3 regions of the Brevibacillus nigriterrae genome follow, and region 3 is predicted to be linked to each of the others. Evidence: predicted binding sites of a transcription regulator. Region 3 holds the regulator's gene; each other region holds the start of a gene.
The links. Region 3 encodes LexA, which represses DNA repair genes until DNA is damaged. Its sites were predicted from a motif close to CGAACATATGTTCG; they were not measured.
Positions count from the first base shown of each region.

Region 1: ACPW7N_RS10760 (YhjD family protein) is a predicted target of LexA. The motif match lies at 2,531-2,544, and genes of this name have one in related genera.
Region 2: dinB (DNA polymerase IV) is a predicted target of LexA. The motif match lies at 3,772-3,785, and genes of this name have one in related genera.

Region 1 covers NZ_JBNCMT010000012.1:2,328-8,766, reverse strand. Annotated here, with positions in the region: gene ACPW7N_RS10775 (ABC transporter permease) at 1-815, shown strand, start outside; gene ACPW7N_RS10770 (efflux RND transporter periplasmic adaptor subunit) at 851-2,107, shown strand; gene ACPW7N_RS10765 (BH0509 family protein) at 2,207-2,353, opposite strand; gene ACPW7N_RS10760 (YhjD family protein) at 2,562-2,933, shown strand; purine riboswitch at 3,060-3,162, shown strand; gene ACPW7N_RS10755 (xanthine phosphoribosyltransferase) at 3,376-3,993, shown strand; gene ACPW7N_RS10750 (nucleobase:cation symporter-2 family protein) at 3,983-5,278, shown strand; gene ACPW7N_RS10745 (DUF342 domain-containing protein) at 5,495-6,439, shown strand, end outside.
Region 2 covers NZ_JBNCMT010000027.1:11,702-18,140, reverse strand. Annotated here, with positions in the region: gene ACPW7N_RS18725 (LysE family translocator) at 1-535, opposite strand, end outside; gene ACPW7N_RS18720 (ABC-F family ATP-binding cassette domain-containing protein) at 642-2,546, opposite strand; gene dinB (DNA polymerase IV) at 2,618-3,679, opposite strand; gene ACPW7N_RS18710 (radical SAM protein) at 3,926-5,392, shown strand; gene ACPW7N_RS18705 (hypothetical protein) at 5,411-5,875, shown strand; gene ACPW7N_RS18700 (DUF3298 and DUF4163 domain-containing protein) at 6,095-6,439, shown strand, end outside.
Region 3 covers NZ_JBNCMT010000001.1:121,427-127,865, reverse strand. Annotated here, with positions in the region: gene ACPW7N_RS00710 (cysteine hydrolase family protein) at 1-79, shown strand, start outside; gene ACPW7N_RS00705 (nicotinate phosphoribosyltransferase) at 98-1,561, shown strand; gene nadD (nicotinate-nucleotide adenylyltransferase) at 1,572-2,186, shown strand; gene nadE (ammonia-dependent NAD(+) synthetase) at 2,204-3,022, shown strand; gene ACPW7N_RS00690 (DUF456 domain-containing protein) at 3,136-3,627, shown strand; gene lexA (transcriptional repressor LexA) at 3,689-4,312, opposite strand; gene yneA (cell division suppressor protein YneA) at 4,466-4,807, shown strand; gene ACPW7N_RS00675 (DUF896 domain-containing protein) at 4,933-5,133, shown strand; gene crcB (fluoride efflux transporter CrcB) at 5,233-5,601, shown strand; gene ACPW7N_RS00665 (HelD family protein) at 5,743-6,439, shown strand, end outside.

The sequences.
Region 1 (6,439 bases), on a different contig from region 3:
AGGACCTCATGATTACCGGAATTTCCACTGATTCGCAAATTTTTCACCTGTTCGATGAGCAGAATAAACCCTTGCGCTTGTCCGACTCAGGCATTCTTTTATCCAGATTGCTTGCAGAGCAGCTTGATGTTTCTATGGGATCGAAATTGACAGTCGAAAGCGTCTGGGCCAAAGAATCTCCTGTTACTTTTGAGGTGGTTGGGATCATCGAGTCATTTGGACTGCAAGCCTATACTTCCCTCGATACGCTTCAGGCAAAATACCATCAGGGAAAAATGGCATCCGGGGCAGTTTTTCTTATCGAATCTAGCCACTTAGACAATTTTTTGGCAAAGGCAAACGAAATGAAAATGGTGTCTTCTGTTGAGGATCGAAGCAGTATGATCGCCAACCTTTACAAACAGATTGAGACACTGCAAGCGACGATATGGATCATGGTAGGATTTGCGACCATTTCTGGTTTTGCCATTTTATACAACACCAGTCTCATTTCATTTTCTGAGCGGAAAAGAGAACTTGCATCGCTGCTTGTTCTCGGGTTCACTCCTCGTGAAGTGCAGCAAATCATCACGACGGAATTATGGCTCATTGGCGGAGTTGCCATGCTCTTTGGAATTCCTTTTGCCTGGCAGATGAAATACGGTGTACAGGAATCAATGGAAAGCGATATGTATTCAGTCGGGATCCATATCTCAGGTGAGTCATATCTGCTGGCAGCGGTTGCTACTGTCATTGCCGTACTTGTTGCCCAATTCATCATGCTTAAAAAAATCGAAAAGTTGTCGCTCGTTGAAGTATTGAAAGATCGGGAGTAGTGAAAGGAAACCCTACGCAAGGGAGGAGAAGATTCATGAAAAAACAATGGAAGTGGCTCATCTGGAGTTGCATATTCGTGCTGATTGCTGCTTACTTCGTGTGGATGAAGCAAAAGCCGATTCAGGTCGAAGTGCTTGAGATACAGCCGCAAACGCTGGCAGATGTGGTTACGGAAGATGGGACAGTAGTTTCGAAGCGGGAGTCCAGGGTTTCGGGTGAAATTGGCGGCAAAATCAACCGAATTCACGTAACAGAGGGGCAGTTCGTGAAAAAAGGAACACTGCTCTATGAAATCGATACAGAAGATACGAAATATCAGTTGGCTCGTTTGCAAGGGGAACTGACCAGCGTAGAGGGACAGGAAAAACAAACGAGCAAATCGCCATACTCTTCGGAGATCGCAAGACAGCAAGCTGTGATTGAAGAAGCAAATCTGCAGTTGGATGTGGCAAATGAAGAGTGGGAACGAATGAAATCCATGTACGAAGCAAACGCAGTCAGCAAGCAGCAGTTGGACCAGGCCGACCGGGCAGTGAAACAGGCACAGAACGCCTTGTCACGAGAGCAGCAAGGCTTGCAACTGATTTTGGATCAACATAAACCTGTTCAAGGAACCAGACAACAATTTACCGGAACCAAAGATTCACTAACAGCCCAGATCGAACAACTGAAGTTTTCTCAGGCAAAAGGATTGGTGAGTGCGCCAATGGATGGTGTGATCAAAGAAATCCTGTTCCACGAAGGGGAGATGATCGGTCCGGCAACACCTGTCGTCACCTTGTTCCAATCAGCACCTTTTGAAGTCGAGACCTTTGTGTTAAGTGAGGATGTTCCCGATATTCAGCCAGGGATGGAAGTGACATTGGTACAGGAGCGAAAGGGGAAAGCTGAACACTGGAGCGGCAAAGTCTCCAAGATTGCTTCAGTTGCCGTCTCTCGCACGTCTCCCTTAGGGTTATCAGAACAGCGAGTCAAGATCACGATTCAACCAGCGAAGGATCATGTCGCTTTGCGATTGGGCGATCAAATCGACGTTCAGTTTGTCACCCATGAGGAACAGAACAGACTGATTTTGCCTAAAACAGTCCTTTTCCCTATGGAAGATGAGGATGCGGTATGGGTAGTAAGAGAAGGAAAGGCATACGTACAGAAAGTGCTAAAAGGGTATGAAACAGCCGATGAGGTTGCTGTTGACGGAGGGCTTGTGCCTGGTGAACTGGTGATCAATGATCCACAGGTCAAAGGATTGGCGGATGGAAAAGCAGTGGAAGCCAAGGCGGTTCAACGGTGAGCGAAATATTTTTGAAACAAAAAGAAAGCCATGCGTCCGAAGCATGGCAGTTTGGGGCCCCGCCCGATGCCAGCGATAGCTTGTGTCGGGTGGGTTTTCTTAGCATTTGTATTCGAATTCGCAGTAAGACTTGCTGTAGTAGTACTCAATATCGTCATCTGTCATGTAGACGAATTTGTCATGCTCCCAGCCGAGCCGCTTTGAAATGTGATCAATCATATTCTTGCGTTCTTGACGTGTAATCATAGATTCTCCACTCCTTTGGAATTGTCTCAATCTGTTTCTGTACAACGATTGATTTGTTAGTTGTATTATATAACAGTTGCGATGCGTTTGACAATCACTGTAACAAAGTTTTCGCAAAATTAGGTAAATAGAAGGAGTGCAGGATGTTGATAAACGAACCTGTGTTCGCATATAATACAAACAAATGTTCCTACACGTGGTGATGAAAATGGAAGTTGATCGTCTGATCCGAAGTTGGCTAGTCTGGCGGGAAACCAGTCTACATCTACAAAACGACAAGCAGTTAATCGCTTCATCCTCTGTTCGTTTTCCTATGGGGTATGAGTACCTGCTTCAATATTTACTAAGTGCAAGTCAATTCATGACGCAAACCAGCTATCGCAGATTGAGCAAACAGGGGGTGAGAATCCTCGGGGAACACAAGGAGGACAGAGAGTACTTTGTGCTGTGCAAGCATCAGCAAAAAACACGAATGATTCGTATGACCCATGACCAGCTCAAGGGTGAGATGCAAAAGAAAATGGAAGAGTTGATTCGCAATGTAGGGGGAGTATCTGAAGTATCCCAACTAAAGAAGTAGTAAAAACGAACGTTCGGCTGTTGTTGTTGTCGTAATGAACGGTTTTTGGCTTGCTGGATAAATGTTTATATCAGAACGTTCGGATTTAGCCTTGTCGATCGAAGGAGATTGTGATACATTGTAACTCATACGAAATAAATAGTTGCTCGTATAATTTTTGGGGATATGGCCCATAAGTTTCTACCAGGCGACCGTAAATTGCCTGACTACGAGTGAAAGAGCCCCTAGGGTTCCACTTCTTGTTGTTTCCTTTATTGGAAGGAGATGCGTAGAGAAGGTTGGTCCGAGCGGGGCTGGCACGATCATGCTTTTTGTGCTACACCTAAGGGAGAAAAGCCCAGAGGGACAGGTTTCACTTGAACTGCGTTTTTTGACGTATTCAGTGATCTGTCCGTCTGGGTTTCTTTGTTTTTTTCATTCTATTTTAAAGGAGTAGAGGATTTTGAAGGAGTTGCAAGACCGCATCATCCAAGACGGGAATGTCCTTTCCAGCCACGTGTTGAAAGTTGATTCATTTCTCAATCATCAGGTTGACCCCATGCTCGTATCAAAGATTGGCAAAGAATTCGCAAGCGTGTTTGCAAATGAGAAAATTACCAAAGTGATCACGATTGAGTCAAGTGGAATACATTTTGCTTTTGCAACAGCACTCGCTCTGGAAGTTCCTTTTATCTACGCCAAGAAGAAAAAAGCAGTAACACTCACGGAAGACGTGTACTCATCTTCTGTCCATTCGTTTACGAGACAGGAAACATACCAGATCAGTGTATCCAAGCGTTATTTGAACGCAGAAGATCGGGTGCTGATCATTGATGATTTTCTGGCAACGGGCGCTGCACTTATCGGTTTGAAAGAAATCGTGGAGGCATCTGGCGCAACGCTTGTAGGCGTAGGAACCGTCATCGAAAAAAGCTTCCAGGAAGGCAGAGCCCTACTGGAGGAGGCGGGGGTTCGCATCTACTCCCTTGCACGGATTGAATCCATGTCACCAACACACATTCAATTCATTGAAGAGGAACAAAATGTGATGAAGAAGGAGCGTTTGGAGAATGTTAAGTAAGCAAAAGGTTATTACGCTAGGATTGCAGCATGTCCTCGCCATGTACGCAGGGGCAGTCGTCGTTCCACTGATCATCGGGGGTGCGTTGAAACTGTCACCAGCTCAGATGGCTTACCTGATAGCTGCTGATTTGTTTACTTGCGGGATTGCGACGTTGTTGCAAGTAATCGGAACCCGTTATGTGGGGATTCGTTTACCCGTTGTTCTTGGCTGTACTTTCACAGCAGTAGGTCCAATCATTGCGATTTCCCTTACGTCCAACCTGGCTACTGCGTACGGTGCGATCATTCTTGCGGGTATATTCGTTTTCCTGGCAGCGCCTTTGTTTGGTAAACTCCTTCGCTTTTTCCCAACGGTTGTTACCGGTTCTGTTGTTACAATCATTGGTTTGTCACTCATCCCTGTTGCGATGAACAATGCGGCAGGCGGACAAGGAAGCCCTGATTTTGGTCAACCTAGCAACCTGTTATTAGCTCTTGGCACACTTGTTGTGATCCTTTTAATTAATCGTTTTTCTACTGGATTTCTCCGTGCCATCTCTGTTCTTGTTGGTCTGATCGCAGGAACTGTGGTTGGTTATTTCATGGGATTGGTTAACTTCTCTAATGTGGCACAAAGCTCCTGGTTCAATATCGTTCAGCCTTTCTACTTCGGTGCACCACAGTTTAATATCGTAGCCATTTTAACGATGATTCTTGTCTGTATCATCAGTATGGTAGAGTCAACGGGTGTCTATTTCGCTCTTGGCAAAGTAACCGACAAAAAAATCGAATCTGACGACATCGTGAAAGGGTTGCGTGCAGAGGGACTTGCTATTGTCCTTGGTGGAATTTTCAATGCATTCCCATACACCACCTACTCCCAAAACGTTGGTCTTGTCTCGCTTACCCGTGTCAAAACTCGTGACGTTATCGTTGCCTCCGGTTTTATCCTGATTATACTTGGTCTCTTGCCTAAGTTGGCAGCATTGACGACAGTGATTCCGAATCCTGTCTTGGGCGGGGCGATGGTTGCCATGTTCGGAATGGTTGTAGCGTCAGGGATCAACATTCTTTCTAGTGTAGACTTGCGCCAAAACGAAAACCTGCTCATTGCTGCATGCAGTATTGCAGTCGGTCTTGGCTCTGCGGCTGTTCCACAAATGTTTGACCAGCTTCCAGAGATGGCCAAGATGCTTTTGCAAAGCGGGATCGTAACCGGATCAGTGACGGCGGTTGTCCTTAATATTTTGCTGAACCACAATCGGCAAACAGCACCACTTCCTGTTCAAACATCGGTTAACTAAACGGTTATGATCGTTTAGTTGCCCGCTAGCAAAACTGTCGACAATAGTGAAACAAAGAAGAGTAAGTTGCGGGAAACCCAGCTTGCTCTTTTTTCTTTTTTTCATAAGTTCATCCACAATTAACCATTTCAGGTGTTACAATTGACAATATCGGGTATAGATATTTAGTGAACATGATCAGGTTTTAGTGTGGGTTTTTGTGGGAGGGAGTTTGGCATGACCGATAGATCACTCGATTCAGAAGGGATTTTGGACCTGATACGTCAACTGGAAACAGAGACATATGCACAGACTGTTTTAAATCCCAATGACGGCTATGTATTCGTAGAGAACCAGGTCATCTACGTAATTGATGCGCAGGCGGGAGGGCGACAACCTTCCGTGGTACCGAGTAAAACGGTAGAGTTGTCAGTCAACGGTACAAAAATACCTCAAAAAATGGTTGTCTACGCCAAGGACCGCATCACTTGGCGAATTATTGAAGAACAAGTGCGGCCGTATCAAATTACGATTTCCGATAATCAAATGGAGGTCTACTTAACGATTGAACCTGAGCGGTTAATTAGTCAAATCTTAAAAACTTCAGAACCATGTCTTTTGTATCGACCCGAAACGGAAGGATTACCTCTGACGGATACTGCTTTTGTAAATGAGCAGATCGTTGGTGAGTTGTCCAATTTACAGATTGTTGCTGAAATTAATCACTCCGAAATAGAGCGTGCCATTCAGGAGAAGAATGGTGAGCCGGTAGTAATCGCCAAAGGGATTCCAGAGGTACATGGGCGAGATGGATATGTGGAAACGTTTTTTGGCAACACCACGGAACATGTGCTAAGTGAATACAACGGTCGGGTAGACTACCGGGAGCGCATCCAGATACCCAGCGTAAAACAGGGCGATCCACTTGGTGTCATTCATCCGGCAGTACCGGGCTCTTCAGGCGAAAATGTATTTGGAAAGGAAGTCAGTCCTCCTGCTGTATCCGATACAGTTGTGATTACACGCAGAAATGTATCGATCAACAGCAATGGTCAAGCAGTTGCCCTAAAGGACGGAAGACCATCCCTTACCGGGGACAAGGTAAAATATTTTGATATTCAAACGGTCTATACGGTAGAAGGCGATGTCGATCTTTCGGTAGGGAATGTTTATTTTAACGGC
Region 2 (6,439 bases), on a different contig from region 3:
TTCGTAGAAAATAACCTACTTTTCCAGCAAACATGCTTATAAAAGTAAAAATGACTAAAGTTTGGACCAGAAATATGATTCCATAGACAAGCATTTGTATGGAAGCATTACCATTTTCATAATTTATAAACTGTGGGAAGAATGCCAGAAAAAACAAAGAAACTTTTGGATTTAAAAGATTCATTATTATTCCTTTTTTGTATAAAGATTTGTAGTCTAAAGTGTCCTCGTTAGTAAGGTTAATACTCGAACTTTTTTCACTAAACGACTTATATGCTAAGAATAACAGGTATGCTGCTCCTGCATATTTTATTACTGTGAATGCTAAAGCTGATTGATAAATTACTGCTGAAATTCCGATTGTCGCAGTTGTTATATGAACTAATAATCCTGTACAAAGCCCAAGTGTAGTAAAAATTCCTGCATATTTCCCTTTTGCTATACTCTGTGCCAAGGTGAACAAATTATCTGGTCCAGGCATAAGGGTAAGAACTATTGCTGCACCCAAAAAAGATGTAACAGATAGAAAGTCCATATTTATCCCCCCGCTTACATTTAAAGCGAATATTAACACAAACTTAAGAAGCCAGTCTAACACTTTATTTTCGTGTTTTGACTGGCCTTTTTGAACAGTTACATTATCATTGATTCAACTCTTCTACCAGGATGGAAAGCTCTGTCCAGCGGTCCATCAGTTGTTCCAACAGACTGGTGAGTTGTTGTTCCTCTTCGAACAGCTTTTGCACTCGCTCAAAGTCACTGCCTGCCGTTGCTATCTGCTGTTTCACCGCTGCGATTTTCTCTTCGACCTCAGCAATTCGCCCTTCGATTTCATCCCAATCCTTTTGGTCTTTGTAGGAAAGCTTGCGTGTCCGGTTCTTGTTTCGTCCTTTGTCTGCGTTGTCTTCTTGCTGAACCGTTTTGGCAACTTCTACTGGCTTGCTGTCTTCTTCTGCCTTCCTCACGTCCAAATACTCGGAGTAATTGCCTGTGAAACGACGAATCTTTCCATCTTCGAAAGCAAACAGATGCTCAACTGTTCGATCCAGGAAGTAGCGGTCATGCGAAACCGTGATGACAGCACCCGGAAAATTCTCCAAATAATCTTCGAGCACAGATAACGTCTGAATATCCAAATCGTTCGTCGGCTCGTCTAATAACAAAACATTCGGCTCCCCCATAAGTGTCCGAAGCAGATAGAGCCTGCGTCGCTCGCCGCCTGACAACTTGGCAATCGGCGTCCATTGCTGATGGGGAGGGAATAAAAAGCGCTCGAGCATTTGCGAAGCCGTAATTGCCTGACCATCGACGGTGTAGATTACCTCTGCTGCTTCCTTTATATACTCAATCACTCGCAGCTTATCGTTCATCTCGACACTTTCTTGTGTATAATACGCCAGCTTTACCGTTTCACCAATTTCGATTGTTCCTGCATCGGGCATTGTTCGGCCTGCAAGCATTTGCAACAGAGTTGTTTTTCCGCTTCCATTGGGACCGATGATACCTACCCGATCACCGGGGACCACGATGTAACTGAAATCATTGATAAGCTGACGAGCTTCAAATCCTTTGCTCACGTGTTCCAGTTCAATTACTTTTTTGCCAAGTCGGCTCGCACCAACAGCGATATCAAGCTTTTCTTGTGGCCCTGCGACTTCACGAGATTGAAGCTCTTCTGCACGCTGAATTCTCGCTTTCTGCTTGGTAGTCCGAGCTTTGGCACCTCTTCTCAACCACGCCAGTTCACGGCGAAGCAGGTTTTGGCGCTTGCTCTCCGTTGCCGCTTCCTGCTCTTCTCGCTCTGCTTTTTTCTCCAAAAACGTACTGTAGTTGCCTTCATAGCTGTACATCTTTCCCCGATCAATCTCGAGGATCCGATTGGTCACCCGATCAAGAAAATAACGGTCATGTGTAACCAGAAGCAGACATCCCTTGAACCTGGCAAGATACTCTTCCAGCCACTCTACCGTCTCATTGTCAATATGGTTCGTCGGCTCATCCAGAATAAGCAGATCAGCCGGTTGTATCAGGGCACTTGCCATCGCTACCCTCTTTCGTTGACCACCCGACAATTCGCCTACAGCTTGCTGGAAGTTCGTAATTCTCAGCTTGGTCAGAATGGACTTGGCAGAGGTACTGGCATCCCATGCGTCATGAATGTCCATTTGCTGCTGCAAGTGCAGTAACTGACGTTGTTTTTGCTCATTATTCGGGTCAACTTCCAGTTCACTCACAGCCTGTTCATACGCACGCATCGTTTTCATTAACGGAGAATCTCCATGAAACACTTGCTCCAAAACGGACGATGTAGGATCGAACTCCGGTGTTTGCGGTAAAAATTCAATACGAAAATGATTGGCATGCGTAACCTTCCCTGCGTCCGCCGTCTCTTTGCCCGCCAATATTTGCAATAACGTCGATTTTCCAGTTCCATTTACACCGATAATGCCAATTCGCTGTCCTTCCGATATCGCAAAAGAAATATCCTTAAAAAGCACTTTCTCCCCGTAGCTTTTAGTTAATCCTTCAGCCGTTACGACGTTCATCTTTTCATCTCCTCTACGAAACCCACCCGCAGTTGCTTGGGTTGCCCTCGGGCATGACCCCACCTAAATTACTAAAAAAATCGCAATTGTTCATAACGCTCTGTTTGAGTAGAAACAAAATTGGAAAAGCCCACTCCCACTAGACGAATCCCGGATGAATAATCAAAAAAGTCGACCAGCTTCTCCAGAAGGGTGTCGCACTCATTCGGATAATCAATCCTGCACTGTTTGCTTCTCTGTGTGAAATCAGCAAATTTAATCTTAAGCGTCAACGTCTGTGGTTGTAAACCATCAGTCTGAATTTCTTCCAACACTTCTCCCAGCAATTCGGAAGCAATCAGTAACACAGACTCACGTTTAGTTTCATCAACCGCAAGCGTCGTTTCTCGGCTTACTGATTTGACGGGCCGATTCATGATGATTTCCCGATGATCGATACCTCTTGCCATAAGATATAATGACTTGCCCATTTTACCAAACATCCGAAAGACTTCTTCCTCTGTTAAACTCCAAAAATCCTCGACAGTATGGATGTTTCGTCTGCTCAGCAATTCCAGTGATTTCTTCCCTATACCATGTATGACACCTACTGATAAAGGACGAAGAACGTCCAACACTTGATGAGGACGAATCACCACGAATGCGTCCGGTTTCTTCAGATCACTGGCGATTTTGGCTAACGACATATTCTCAGCAATTCCGATGCTGCAAGTAAGTCCCGTTTCACGGTGGATCCGATCCTTAATCTGTCTTGCAACGGGAATGACATTATCAATGTGGGACATGTCCAGATAAGCTTCGTCCAAACCCACTCTTTCATACAAATCGGTGTATTGAGAATAGACCGCTTTTATTTCTCGTGATTTTTCTTCATATCGAGAAAATCGTGGCTGCACGTAAATTCCATGCGGGCACTTTTTCTTGGCCAAGGTGATCGGCATGGCTGATCTGACACCATATTTTCTCGCTTCATAACTGCAAGTGGCGACCACACCCCTATTGTCTGTACCTCCTACGATTACGGGTTTACCTCGGTACTTCGGCTGATCCAATTGTTCTACACTCGCATAAAACGCATCAATATCAAGATGCAAGATTGCCCTTCTACGTACATTATTTTGTGTACAATTCATTTAAATTCCTCCAACTCTATAAATCCAATAAGGAAGAGTTAGATTAGTAGTTTGGATCGCTCTTTCGTATACATAATTATCCTTCATATTAGCATACACTTGTTCGTATTCAAACAAAGCGTTTATTTTTTTTAGAACTGGTACAAACTACAAATGGATATTTTTACCAAATCACTTATGCATTCAGAGGTAATCTTTGCCAATAATATGTTGTAGCTTTATGCGAGCAGAAAGGGGAATAGCGATATGGAAGTCCCGAAAGAGATATCTCGATCTTCACCCGAGTATGAGTACGACCTTTCCACAGTACTTGTGAAAGCTGGGACCCTATATGAGAAGTGCCTCGGGAGTGAATGGCTCCTTTTTGCCCCCGATTGGCCCGGTTGGCCTGTGGTCGTAAACGATTCAATTCACGAACTGCTGGACCAGTTTCAGACGCCCTCTACGGTTGGTGACGTGCTTGCACGTTTTGCAGAGTGCGACCTTGTGCACCATGGTGCCACTGACCTTAGGCATCTCGTGAATGCTATCGCCTTTTTAGAGGACGGAGGCTTCCTACGAACCGGAGTGACCAACTTTCCTTATCTTTTACCCTCAGGCGAGCCGTCGTCCCCCAAGTCGATGGAAGTGTGGCTACACGTCACGAATGCATGCAACTTAGCCTGCACCTATTGCTTTGTGCAGAAGAATGACGCGGAGATCATGCATGATTCGGTGTGCGATGCTACCGCAGAAAAACTTGCACGCACCGCAATCTCAAATCAACTCGAGAAAGTGACAGTCAAATTCGCCGGCGGAGAGCCGACGCTGGCCATGCCTATTGTCGAACGCTTTTGGGCCCGCTTCGAGGCGGCTCTTGCAGGCACTGGTATCAAGACGCATGCGGCTTTGCTGTCAAATGGGACTAAGATCGATGACCGAGTCATCGCCTTCCTACGCCGGCCGAATTCGAGCATTAGCATCTCAGTCGATGGATGCGGTGATGCTCACGACCTCAATAGACGAACCAAGGGCGGCTCGCCGACTTGGCTTCGCATCGTAAAGAATATCGATCGACTTCAAAATAATGATATATCACCTTATATAATGGCCACCATAACCAATGGATCACGGCAAGGCTTGCCCGAGTTGATCCGCTGGGTGTTCTCACGGGGTCTACAAATACGACTAAGCGTAGTCCGGGAGCTTGGCTGCGGTCCGGATGCCGACAGCCAAGCGTTCGCCGAAAGGATGGGACATTCTTTCAATGACGCCTTTTCGTTGCTGGAAGCCGAACAGGTCCTTTTCGACCCACGCCTCGACCTGCAGATATGTGAACTGCGATTTGACCAGCCCTCGTCATGGGTCACTTGCGGAATCGGTTTGAACCATTTGGTGGTTAGAGCAGACGGCACGCTCGTAAGCTGCCCGATGACTGTCAACAATTTGGGGCATACAGCCGGTGATGATCTGCTTGCGACATGCCGAAGCACGTTTCCGTTCAAGCCGAGTGAATCACGAGAAGGCACCGATGGGGCGGAATGTCTATCCTGTCGATGGTTCCCTGTTTGCGCTGGAGGTTGCCCCGTGAACAACGAGAAAACGCGTGGACACCCTTTCGCACGTTCACCGCTCTGCTCATTTTACCAAACGGTGATTCCCAGATATCTTGACCTATTCGGGCGAAAGCTTCAGGAAAGGTCTGCAAGAGGAAAGAGGGCACAAATAAACTAAAGAGAAAGAGGCAGAAAAATGGAGAAGCAGAGCAAGCTCCGGAAAACGATGGAAAGCCTGTCGAGTGCTGGTCTTGTTATTTGCGGCAGGTTGTTCGAAATAGATGATGAATCCTTAACTGTCCATGCAGACAATGCACATTATGAAGTGCTTCTCGAATACATTGCGAATGCAAATGAGCTTGCAAGCGCCAAGCAAGGAGATAAGGTCGAGGTGCTGGTTTTGCCAAACGCAACAATAGTCGAGAAACGGCTCATTAAGGTGAACATGCCCGGTATCATCACCAGTGAAGTTTTCTGGGATTGTTTTGATGATTCGTCGGATGTGTCAGAATCGGCGAGGGATGTTATCGCCCGTTGTGAGTGTAGCCGGTGTGTCACTGATTGTAGCCGCTGTCTCTGTGATCATGACTGCAGCCGATGCACCGTCAGGTCCGAGCAGCCTTTTGCACCACGAGCGGGGTTCCGGAGGATCCGGCGGTGATCATCTACTTCGATTGCCTCGAACAAGTTGCAAAAAAGACATCTGCCTCATTTTTTTAGAGGACGGATGTCTTTTTTTACAGCGAATATGGTCATAGCGCTTTACATTTCCATGCCATGCAGACCCGAGGATATAGCGACATCATACTCACCTTTCGCCCAGCATTCGAATACCTTGCTAGTATGAACAAAGACAGATGTCAGCGAGGTGATGATAATCATGCCTGAAGCCAGTACCCGTGCAACGATTCTGGAAAAACGCTACGAACGTCCCCGCCTGCACTTGCGCTATCCAAAGATTCAGGGGCTGTCCAATCCGTTCGCAGAGCAAAAAATAAATCACACCATTCAACAGCTTCTGTTTTCATTAATTCGTGACCAGGGTTATGCCAATCCAGTAACAGATATAACTGCAACATACAAGGTTCGGCTTAATAAAAATGGAGTTCTCAGCATCACATACGAAGTCTATTCCTATACACAAGGCGCTGCGCATGGACTAACGGTGATGAAATCAACCACCTTTCAGCTAGAAACAGGCAAGTTGGTTTCGTTCGAGAGCTTG
Region 3 (6,439 bases):
GGTTGCAAGCTTTGATCAAGAGGGTCATTCTTGGGCCTTGCGTCATTTTAAAGGATCACTTGGAGCAGATATTCAGTAGCGGAAGGGGAAGGTGAACATGAACAAGAACATAGATGACAGCCTTGCTTTGCACACCGATAAATATCAAATTAATATGACGCAAGTGTATTGGCGGGATCAGATTCATAACCGTAAAGCGGTTTTTGAAGTCTACTTCCGTAAAAATCCTTTTAAAAACGGGTACGCCATATTTGCCGGCCTTGAACAGGTGATCAGCTATCTCAGTGATTTTCGGTTTACAGAAAGTGATCTTGATTTCCTGAGAGATGATGGCTACAGCGAAGAATTTTTAAACTATTTACAAACGCTTCGCTTTACGGGAACGGTTTATTCCATGAGAGAGGGCGAATTGGTTTTTGCAAATGAACCACTGATGCGAATCGAAGCGCCCTTGGCAGAAGCCCAATTAATTGAAACAGCAATCTTAAATATCGTTAACTACCAAACGCTTATTGCCACGAAAGCATCTCGGATCAAGCAGGTAATTGGAAATGAAGTCAGTATGGAGTTTGGAACCAGACGAGCACAAGAAATGGAAGCTGCCATTTGGGGAACAAGAGCCGCTTATCTTGCTGGATTTGATGCGACATCCAATGTGCGTGCTGGTAAGCTTTTTGGAATTCCAACGGCAGGAACACATGCCCATGCGATGGTTCAAGCTTACCTAGACGAGTACACTGCTTTTTGTAAATATGCTGAGGTACACAAGGATTGCGTATTCTTGGTGGATACGTACAATACGTTAAAAATGGGTGTTCCTACAGCGATCCGAGTTGCAAAAGAATTTGGAGATCGAATCAATTTTAAAGGAATTCGTTTGGATAGCGGTGATTTGGCTTATCTATCTAAAGAAGCACGTAAAATGCTTGATGAGGCGGGCTTTCCCCACGCAAAAATCTACGCATCCAATGATTTGGATGAATACACCATCATGAACCTGAAAGCGCAGGGAGCAAAAATTGATGTATGGGGCATAGGTACCAAACTCATTACGGCTTATGACCAACCAGCTCTGGGAGCCGTTTATAAGCTGATCTCCATTGAAAATGAAAACGGCGTGATGGTAGATACCATGAAAATCAGCTCCAATCCTGAAAAAATTTCAACACCTGGACGAAAAAAGGCTTATCGCATCATAAACAAAGGAAATGGCAAATCAGAGGGCGACTATATTGCTCTGGAACACGAAGACGTTCAAAATGAAACTCGTCTTCACATGTTTCACCCCGTTCATACGTATATATCAAAATTTGTTACGAATTTTGAAGCGAGAGAACTCCATCAAGTCATTTTTACAAATGGGGAATTGGTCTATCAGCTTCCAACAATTCATGAAATCCAGGGGTTTGTAAAAGAAAATCTGGATGTATTGTGGGATGAATACAAACGAACGATGAATCCTGCGGAATATCCAGTTAGCTTAAGTCAAAATTGTTGGAGTAACAAAATGAAACTCATCGAAGAAATTCAGCAAAAAGTAAATCAGCTCAATCAAAAATAAGGAGGAGACTATGGCCAAGATTGGAATCTACGGATCTTCGTTTGATCCGATTACCAATGTTCATCTGTGGACAGCGAGTACAGTGGCTCACCGGTGCAAACTGGATAAGGTGATTTTTCTGCCTTGCTCTAGTCAACGTACAGATAAAGACATGAATATCACTGACGAGCATCGTTGGAACTTGGTTGTCAAGGCAATTGAAAACAACGATAAATTTGTAGCTGATGATTATGAAATGAAACAATTCGGTTGGGAGATTGCCACCTACCTCACGCTGAAACACTTTAAAGAGAAGTATCCTGACGATGAAATTTATTTCATCATGGGAGCCGATTTGCTGGTTGATATCGGTGAGGGAAAATGGAAGAATGCAGAGGGTTTAATCAATGAAAACAAATTTATCGTCATGGCAAGAGACGGGATCGACATGTTAAAAGCGATCAGCAAATCTCCTGTTCTGCGAAACGCCGATAATGGAAGTACTTTTCATTTGATCGACAAAGGATTGGCGATGGAAATCAGTTCAACCTATATTCGTGAAGAATTCAAACGTGGAGGGGAACCTCGATACTTGGTTCCAGACTGTTGTTACGACTACATTAAAACCAACAAACTTTATCGATAGTGAGGGGTAAAGATAAGATGGACACTCAAAAACAAATAATAGACGCTTTGCATGTCAAACCAACTATTAATAGTAAAGAGGAAATTCGCAATCGAATAGAGTTCCTAAAGGCTTATTGTAAAAAGGCAGGTGCAAAAGGTTTTGTCTTAGGAATCAGTGGAGGGCAAGACTCCACATTAGCAGGAAGATTGGCTCAATTAGCGGTAGAAGAGCTACGTATTGAAGGATATGATGCAAAATTCTGTGCGGTACGATTGCCATACGGAGTACAAAAAGACGAAGATGATGCTCAGGAAGCTTTGGTATTTATAAAACCCGACGAAACGATTGTTTTTAACATTCAAGATTCTGTAAATGCCCTTGTATCTACACACCGTGATGTTACTGGTCAAGAGTTGGCTGATTTTCACAAAGGAAATGTGAAAGCAAGAATGAGAATGATCGCTCAATATGCTATTGCAGGAGATCGAAATAGCTTGGTCATTGGGACCGATCATGCGGCAGAAGCAATAACTGGTTTCTTCACCAAGTTTGGAGATGGCGGAGCAGATATTCTTCCACTTACAGGTCTTACAAAAGGTCAAGGCAGAGAGCTTTTGCGAGCATTGGACGCATCTGAAAAACTCTATTTGAAAACGCCAACAGCCGATTTGTTGGATAACAGGCCACAACGAGCCGATGAAGATGAATTGGGAATATCTTATCATCAGCTTGATGAGTATTTGACAGGAAACATCGTTGATGCAGGTGTGAAAGCGAACATTGAAAAACGGTACAAAACAACCCAACACAAGCGGGAATTGCCTGTCACTCCTTTTGATCAGTGGTGGAAATAATACAGACCCTTCTTTTGCCAAGTGCAAGAGAAGGGTTTTTGAAACTTTGGGAAACATACCACGTAAACAACTAGTGTTCACATTGAATGATAGGGTGATTTCAGGAGGTTGCCATGGAGATATTGTTATGGATTATGATTGTAGTGTTGTTCGGGATCAGCATTGCGGGAATCTTCTTGCCGGTGCTGCCTGATCTGATCTTGTTATGGATTGGTTTCTTGCTTTATCAGTTTGTTCTGGTTGATCCAGGAGCAGCGGGCTTGCCTCCGTCGTTTTGGTGGGGGATGGGAATTTTAAGCTTGTTCTCTTATGGAGCGGATTTGTTGACAAACCTGTATTTTGTGAAAAAATCTGGTGGTTCCAGATTGTCATCCATTGCGGGTATTGCTGGGATCTTGCTGGGGATCTTTATTATTCCGCCTTTCGGGATGATTCTGTTGCCATTTGCGTTGATTATCGCTGTTGAAACGCTCATCCAGAAGCAGCCGCTAGATAAGGCGGTCAAAGTGGGGGTCGGTTCCCTGATCGCATTCCTCGGTAGTGCTGTAGTTAAAGTGTTCATCCAGTTGACGATGATTGCATGGTTCTTTATTGCGATATTCTAGTATGAAAAAAGCTTGGTGGCTGCTCCTTGAGTTCAGCTTCCAAGCTTTTCTTATGTAGACACTAGTGAATGTTTCTGTAGACACCAATCACTTTGCCGAGGATAGAAACGGATTGAAGGATGATCGGTTCTAGTGATGAATTCTCCGGTTGCAAACGGAAATGGGTTTTTTCCTTGAAGAAGCGCTTAACCGTTGCTTCATCTTCTTCTGTCATGGCAACAACGATATCGCCGTTGGTAGCGACGTTTTGCTGGCGAACGATGACATAGTCACCATTGAGAATGCCTGCCTCAATCATACTGTCACCTGATACCCGCAGCATGAAGACGTTGTCAGAAGAAACGAGATTTTCAGGAAGTGGGAAATACTCTTCGACTTGTTCGACAGCAGTAATCGGCTGTCCGGCTGTAACTTTACCAAGCACAGGGACTCGAACAACTGAAATATCAAAATCTTCCTGATAACGATCGCCGTCACCAAGTAACTCAATTGCCCGTGGCTTGGTAGGATCGCGACGGATCAGACCCTTTTTCTCCAAACGAGCTAAATGCCCATGAACAGTAGAACTGGAAGCTAGTCCAACAGCTTCACCGATTTCACGGACGGATGGGGGATACCCTTTATCTTTAACTTCTCTACGGATAAAGTCAATAATCGCTTGTTGTCGATTAGAAAGCTTGGACATTATTACACCTCGACTCTCTCGAACCTTTTTCTACATTATACCATGGGATCTTGCGTTCGACAAACATAAGTTCGTTTTTTTCTATTGACATGAACACACGTTCGCATTATGATAAAAACAACAAATGAGAACGAATGTTTGGGGGTAGTCGTTATGGAAGCAACTCTTTATTATCAACCGCAGGCGAAGAAAGCTGGCAGTAAGCGTGTGAAAATCGGAATTACTCGTGGGCAGGCAATCTTGTACACGTTATTATTAGGAATTGTATTTTATCTGATGGGCAGTTTGATGGTTGGGTCTGTAAATGCGGATACCACTCAATATAAAGTTGTTACAGTGAAAGCAGGTGAGAGTGTCTGGCAATTGGCAACGGAGCATTCCCAATCGGCTGATGCGGATATTCGTGAGATAGTTGATCACATCATCGAAGTGAATGGGTTGGAGAATGTTTTAATTTATCCTGGACAGTCTTTGAAAATACCTGTTCGAAATTGATAGAGGTTTCTTCGTTTTTTCCAAGCTTCCTCCCATCCAGCTTTGTGCTATAATGAAATGATAGTACGCAGCGTATCTCCTGATTTTAAAAGGAATGCGTTGATGTGGAAGGAGGGAACGAAATCGTGGTTTCAGATGAAGAGATCAAACGAATCAACGAATTAGCCAAAAAGTCTAAAGAGGTCGGACTGAACGAAGAAGAAGCCAAGGAACAGTCTGAACTGCGTCAGAAATATATTCAAGCTGTACGCACCTCCCTCAAATTCAATCTTGATTCTATTCGATATGTAGAAGATATTGAGGAAGAAAAAGGACCAAAACATTAATATAGCGTCAACCCAGGTTTTCAACGATGAGCACCCCTCTGTAGCGGGTGCTTTTCTGTCGTATGTTGATTGGTTACATAAAAGGTGGGTGGAGATACTATGAATTGGCTTGCGGTCGCTGTTGGTGGAGCTATCGGTAGCGTGCTTCGTTATATGCTTTCCTTGTTGCTGAACCAGCCTAACTTGCCTTACGGAACATGGATGGCCAACGGTGTGGGTTCACTTTTGATCGGTATGTTTTTCGTCTGGGGAAAGCAGAAGGGCATCATGTCCCCTGTTCTCTATATTTTTCTGACAACTGGCATCATGGGTGGGTTTACGACTTTCTCTACCTTTTCTCTTGAAGTCGTTCAATTCATTCAAAGTGGGATGTGGGAACGAGCGTTCGTGTACTCGGTTTTGAGTCTAGGCGTTGGCCTTGTCGGAGTCTTCTTGGGTATAGTTGCTGGTCGTCAGTTTTTTCTCTAAGAGACTCATGCCCTGCAACGCTTTGATTCACACTTTATTTTATAGCCAACAAATCCGTTATTTGATAAGATGGATAGTGCTTTCCATTTTTTAGTTGATAACAATTACACCACAAATGGGTTATTTAAGGAGGGGAACGCTTTGTCGGTTCGCCATTCAGCCTATCAATCGGAGCAAGAACATCTTGACCGAACAGTATCAATCATAGAGAAAGAAATTACACAACTGAGTGAAGATATTCGTGAAGCAACGGATGATTACGTCAAGCAGGTGGTGAATTATAACAAGGCAAAAGAACTCCGCCACCTCGAATATGCTAGAACCAAACCGTATTTCGGTCGTATCGACTTCCTGAAAGAGGAAACCTATGACCTGGATCGTGTTTACATAGGAAAAAGAGGCGTGGTGCGAAGTGATACTTTCGATGCTGTCGTTGTAGACTGGAGGGCACCGATTGCTAGTCTTTACTACAGCGGAGAAAGCAAAGATGCATTCTATCGCATCCAGAATGGGATCGTCAGAGGCGAAGTGAAGTTAAAACGAAACTTTGCAATTGAAGAGGGACAGATCAAAGGGATCTATGACGGTGCGTTGAAAGAGACGATTGATCGTGAAGTAGGAGATCCGGAAGAGTATCTTGATGAAGGATACATCGATGAATTCCTTGCTTCTACGTTAAATGAGAACAACGATGGCAGGCTCAAGGACATAGTTGCTACGATTCAATCAGAACAAAATGATATTATTCGTGCCTTGAAAGATCGCCCGGTTGTCGTTCAGGGGGTTGCAGGAAGCGGGAAAACAACGATCGCACTGCATCGCCTTTCTTATTTGATTT